DNA from 2 places in the Halotalea alkalilenta genome. Region 2 is predicted to be linked to the other one. Evidence: predicted binding sites of a transcription regulator. Region 2 holds the regulator's gene; the other holds the start of a gene.
What was found. The regulator sigma-54, encoded in region 2, starts transcription at its own class of promoters, with help from an activator protein. The targets are predictions, from matches to a motif close to TGGCACNNNNNTTGCTNT.
Positions count from the first base shown of each region.

Region 1: A5892_RS11535 (NCS1 family nucleobase:cation symporter-1) is a predicted target of sigma-54. The motif match lies at 1,876-1,893, and genes of this name have one in related genera.

Region 1 covers NZ_CP015243.1:2,595,378-2,598,467, reverse strand. Annotated here, with positions in the region: gene A5892_RS11540 (CoA-acylating methylmalonate-semialdehyde dehydrogenase) at 1-74, shown strand, start outside; gene A5892_RS11535 (NCS1 family nucleobase:cation symporter-1) at 299-1,720, opposite strand; gene A5892_RS11530 (GntR family transcriptional regulator) at 2,193-2,909, shown strand; gene A5892_RS11525 (aspartate/glutamate racemase family protein) at 2,969-3,090, shown strand, end outside.
Region 2 covers NZ_CP015243.1:1,956,863-1,959,952, reverse strand. Annotated here, with positions in the region: gene lptB (LPS export ABC transporter ATP-binding protein) at 1-578, shown strand, start outside; gene A5892_RS08575 (RNA polymerase factor sigma-54) at 739-2,175, shown strand; gene hpf (ribosome hibernation-promoting factor, HPF/YfiA family) at 2,264-2,578, shown strand; gene rapZ (RNase adapter RapZ) at 2,724-3,090, shown strand, end outside.

The DNA.
Region 1 (3,090 bases), 640 kb from region 2:
TGAAGACGGTGACCGCGCGCTGGCCGTCAGGCCTCAGGGAGCGCACCAACCACTACAGCATGCCCACGCTCTGATCCATCGCCACCCACCCATGATGCCCGCAGCCTTCTGCGGGCATCATCCTTTCGAGCCTCCCGGCGCCGCTGTCTAGACGAACCTGATCGTGCGGATCACCGCACGTGGATAGCAACGCAAAAGGGAAAGGGAGCGCCATCGGGCGCCCCCTTTTCGCTGCTCCGACACCCGTCCAGCCCTGAATCCAGCCGGTCATTTTTCGGCAACCTTCCCACCCTCGAACTCAGCGTCCCGCGTAGCTGGCCTTGATGTCGCGGGCGAACCAAGCGTAGCAAAGCGCACCGACGATCCCACCGATGAACAGCGAGAAGTAGTGCAGGTCACCAAACTGAGGGCCGAAGTTGATTCCCAGGGCAACGATGGCGGCGGGGATCAACGCCTTGATCGCTCTCGGATTGACCCCGTTCTTGTACCAATAGGTCCCCTTGGGATCGGTGGAGAACAATCCATCGACGTCGATCAGGCCGCGGCGTACCCGGTAGAAATCGACCAGCAAAATGCCGTAGAGCGGACCGATGACCGCGGCGAGCGCGCCCACGGTGTAGTGGATGAGCTCGGGATTGTTGAAGAGCTTCCACGGCATCAGGAACACCGAGCCGACCGCGGCGATGAGGCCGCCGGTACGAAAGCTGATCAGCCTTGGCGCCACGTTGGCGAAATCGAACGCCGGCGCGACGAAGTTGGCGACGATGTTGATTCCCACCGTGGTGGTGACGAAGGTCAGCGCGCCGATCAGCGCCACATAGGTGTTGTCGAGCCGGGCCACGGTCTCGATCGGGTCATCGATCATCTCGCCGAACACCGGCAGAGTGGCCGAGACCATCATCACGGTAGTGGCGGCGAAGACCACGAAGTTGACCGGCAGTCCCCAGAAGTTGCCCTTTTTCACCGCCGCCATGCTACGGCAGTAGCGGCTGAAGTCACCGAAGTTGAGCGTCGGGCCAGCGAAGTACCCGGCGACGATCACCGCCGCGATGATCATCTGCCAGGCCTGCTGGCTGGGTGACAGCACCTGATCACTGAGCGTGAAGCTCACGTTGTCCCAACCAGCGTGGTAGAGCAGCCAACCGGCGAGCACGAACATCGCGATGTAGACCGCAGGACCGCTCCAGTCGATGAAGCGCCGGATCGCCTGCATGCCGTGCCAGAACACCATCGCCTGCAGCAGCCAAAGCAGCATGAAGCTCAGCCAACCCAGCGCGGAGAGCCCGAGGAACTGTCCATTGGCCAGCTCGCCCAGCGAGGGAAAGAAGCGCAGCAGCACGATGGTCAGGGCGTTGGAGGCGAGGAAGGTCTGGATCCCATACCAGACCAGTGCGATCAGTCCGCGGATCAGCGCCGGCACGTTGGCACCGAACACTCCGAAGGAGATCCGGCAGATCACCGGGAACGGCACCGCGGCCTGCTGCGATGGGCGCGCCATCAAATTGGCGAAGAATTGGACGATACAGATCCCGACCACCAGGGAGGTCATCACCTGCCAGCCGGCGAGACCAAGGGCGAAGAGACTGGCCGCGACCACGTAGCCGCCGACGCTGTGCACGTCGGAAAGCCAGAAGGCGAAGATGTTGTAGGCGCTCCAGTCCTGCTTCACCGGTCCCAGGTCAGCGTTGTAGAGACGCTCGCTGTAGCCAGGCTTAGGCATGGGGACTGCGGCATCGCCATCCAGGGCAGTGGCTGTTGCACCCATGGCAGTCGGCGCCTGCAGCCGGCTATCTGAAGGTTGGGGCATGTCGAGTTACCGAGGTTGATTGGAATTGAAAGGCCCGGCAGCGGACCAATGCCTTACATCCAATATCGTATACAATCATCGTGCCAACTCGAGGACACAGCGCGCGCGCCCCGGCAGCGGGCGCTCTCCTCACGCCTGAGCCCGCCTCTCTTACATCGAGAGGCTACCGATCGCGTTGCCATTGGCACTACGACAGTGCGATCGACTCGATTGGCGCACCAAACGTGAACATTTTTGTATACTATTTTCTCGGTTTTTGTTTCCTTCCCGCGCCGCCATCGCGGCCGGACTGGGATGGCATGAAGGTTGCCTAGCTAACCATCGGTAGGAATTCATCATCGATCGGAGACCCGAGCGCCGATCCAGCACCCGACATGGAGACGTCATGAGCGCGATGCGCCAGTTCCATCTCTTCAACGCCAGCATGACTGGTGCCGGCCGCCGCGACGACGCCATCTATCGCGCGTTATGGGAGGCGATCGTCGAGCACAAGCTGCCGCCCGGCGCCCGGCTGCCGGAGGACGCCCTGGCGAGCGCGTTCAAGATCAGTCGAACCGGCATCCGCCGGGTGTTGCAACGTCTCGCGCTCGAGCGCCTGGTGACGCTGGTGCCCAACCGCGGCGCGCAGATCAGCCACCCCTCTCCGACGGAGGCCCACGACGTCTTCGACGCCCGCAGGATGCTCGAAAGCAGCGCGATGATCTCAGTGGTCGAGCGTCACACCGCAAAGGACCTGGTGCGTCTTCGCCAGCTGACCGAGGCCGAGCGCCAGGCCCTGACGCAGCGCCGCCGCTCGGAGGCAATCCGGCTATCGGGGCAGTTCCATACGGGCCTGGTCGCCCTGACCGGCAACGAGTCGCTACTGGATTTCATCTCGCAGCTGGTTTCCCGCAGCTCGCTGATCATCGCGGTCTACGGCGACTCCCGGCACACCGGCTGCACCTGCAGCCACGATGAACTGCTCGCCCTGGTGGAGTCGCGCGATCCCGTGGCGGCGTCCCAGTGGATGAGCGCCCACCTGGAGGAGATCGTCAGCGGATTGGATTTCACCCAGGACACCGTGGCCGAGCCTGACTTCGAGCGGCTGTTCGCCGCTTCCTGATCCACGTCCGGCAGACCGCCAGGCCGGACGGAAGAGCTACACGAACCGAGAATCACGCGATGAGACTGCACGTCATCAACCCCAACACCAGCACCGCGATGAGCGAGAAGATCGCCATCGCGGCCGAGCGCGCCAGTCGCCAGGCGCAGATCGTCACCCTCACCTCGCGTCACGGCCCAGC
Region 2 (3,090 bases):
TCGGCCTGATCCAGGCCGACGCCGGCCGGGTCAGCATCGACGATCTTGATCTCAGCCAGAAGCCGATGCACGTGCGTGCGCGCGCCGGCATCGGCTACCTGCCCCAGGAAGCCTCGATCTTTCGCAAGCTGAGCGTGGCCGACAACATCCTCGCTATCCTCGAGACCCGCAAGGACCTCGACCACAAGGGGCGCAGTGCCCGCCTCGACCAGCTGCTCGAAGAGTTCAGCATCAGCCATATCCGCGACAACCAGGGCATGAGCCTCTCCGGTGGCGAACGCAGGCGCGTCGAAATCGCCCGCGCCCTGGCCACCGAGCCTGCGTTCATCCTGCTCGATGAGCCATTCGCCGGGGTCGACCCGATCTCGGTCAACGAGATCAAAGGCATCGTGCGCCAGCTGCGCAGCCGCAACATCGGCGTGCTGATCACCGACCACAACGTGCGTGAGACGCTCGACATCTGCGACAATGCCTATATCGTCGGCGACGGTAAGATCATCGCCGAAGGCGATGCCAGCGCGATCCTCGCCAACCAGCATGTGCGCGACGTCTATCTCGGCCAGGACTTCCGCCTTTGATGCCTTGAGGCAGGCACTCCGCCGCCGCCCCAAGGCACGAAAAGCCCTGTTTTAGCAAGCTGGCATGAAACTTGCTAACCACAACGCTTTTAGTTCTTGCACATCCTCGTCAGGCCGGTATAGCGTTAAGGCATCCCATTGAGAATGCCCTGACACCACGATGATGAAATCCTCCTTGCAGCTGCGTGTCGGCACCCAGCTGACGATGACGCCACAGCTACAGCAAGCGATCCAGCTGCTGCAGCTGTCGACGCTGGATCTGCGCCAGGAGATCCAGACGGCGCTCGAGAGCAATCCCATGCTCGAGCTCGACGAGGAATTCTTCGACCAGGAATCGAGCGACGAGGAGCACCGCGATCCCGAGGCCCAGGACGAATGGGCCACGGATATCCCCACGGAACTCGTCCTCGACAACGAGTGGAGCGATACCTTCCCGGATGCCGCGCTGGGAGCGATCGGACCCAGCGGCGGCGAGCCGGTCGACATCGAACGCAATGCCCGGGGCGAAACCCTGTTCGACCTGCTCAGCTGGCAGACCGGCCTGCTCGACCTCGACGCCCGTCAGCGCCAGATCGCCGAGACCCTGCTCGACGGACTCGACGACAGCGGCTATCTCCGCGACTCGTTCGACGAACTGGTCGAGGGGCTGCGCGCCCAGGGCCTTGAGAGCGTCGATACCGGCGAGGTCGAAGCGGTACTGTTCCAGCTCCAGCAGCTCGAGCCCACCGGCGTGTTCGCCCGCGACCTGCAGGAATGCCTGTTGCTCCAGCTCGACGCCCTGCCCGCCGGCACGCCGCATCTCGCCCAGGCGCGCCGGCTGGTACGCCAGTTCCTCGACGCGCTGGCCGGCTGCGACATGAAGCTGCTCAAGCGCCGCCTCGGCCTGAACGACGCCGAGCTGGACGCGGTGATCGCGACGATCCGCACGCTCGATCCCTATCCCGGCCAGCGTTTTTCCAACAGCACCCAGGAGTACGTGATCCCCGACCTCGCCCTGCGCCACTACAGCCACATCGGCTGGCAGGTCGAGCTCAATCCCGAGGCGCTGCCGCGAGTGCGGATCCAGGCCGATTACGCCAACCTGATCCGGCGGGCGGACAAAAGCGACGACAACACCTTCCTCAAACAGCACCTGCAAGAGGCCCGCTGGCTGATGAAGAGCCTGTCGAGCCGCAACGAGACCCTGCTCAAGGTCGGGCGCGAGATCATGCTGCGCCAGCGCGACTTCATCGAACGCGGCGAGGAAGGCATGCGGCCATTGATCCTCGCCGATATCGCCGAGGCGGTCGGCATGCATGAATCGACCATCTCGCGGGTGACCACCCACAAGTACATCCACACGCCGCGCGGCGTATTCGAGCTCAAGTACTTCTTCTCGAGCCACGTCGGCGGCGAGGGCGACACCCATGCCAGCACGGCGATACGCGCCCGGATCAAGAAGCTGATCAGCGAAGAGCCCGCGCGCCGCCCGCTCTCCGATGCTCGCCTGGTCTCGCTGCTGGCCGAGAACGGCATCGTCGTCGCCCGGCGCACCGTAGCCAAGTACCGCGAGTCGATGGGAATCCCCGCTTCGAGCGAGCGCAAGCGCCTAGCCTGAAATAGAAGCAATAATCATCATCGGGAGGCTTGGTCGGGAGCGCAAAACAGCTACAATCAAAGTGTCCATCGCAGCCAAGGAGCATGTCATGCAGGTGAACATCACGGGTCATCACGTTGAACTGACCGACGCACTGCGCGACTACGTAAACCAGAAGCTGGCACGCTTGGTGCGCCACTACGACAACATCACCAACGTACAGGTGACCCTGTCGGTGGAGAAAGAACGCAAGCAGGCAGCGTGCAAGATGAACGTCTCGGGAGGAGAGCTCCACGGCACCGACGAGCAGGACGACATGTACGCAGCGATCGATTCGATGATCGACAAGCTCGACCGCCAGCTGGTCAAGCATAAGGAAAAGCACCTGGCGCGCGCCCAGGGCACCGGCACCGCTGGTCTCTGATTCCCAGTCGCCTCTCTGCCGACACGCCCTCACGCGGGGCGTGTCGTGTTTTCGTCACCATTGCCGGCGAAGATGACCGCTGGCGGCATTCGAATCCCATCCTTCGCGGGTATCCGCTCCAACCAGCGCGAGGAATCGCAGCATGATGCAAGTGGTGATCATCAGCGGCCGCTCCGGCTCTGGAAAATCGATCGCACTCCAAGCGCTCGAGGATCTCGGCTTCTACGCCATTGACAACCTTCCCGCGATGCTCCTGGTCGCGCTGCTCGACGAGCTCGAGACCCATTCACCCGAGCGGCGAAGGGTGGCGGTCAGCATCGACGCGCGCAACCTTCCCAACGCCCTCGAACGGCTGCCCGAGCTGGTCGAATTCCTCGGCGCCCGCGAGATCGATCTTCAAGTGGTCTATCTCACCGCCGATTCCCGCCAGCTGCTCGAGCGCTATTCGGCCACTCGGCGACGTCACCCATTGACCCGTGGGAGTGACATGACGCTCCTGGAAGCGATCGAGA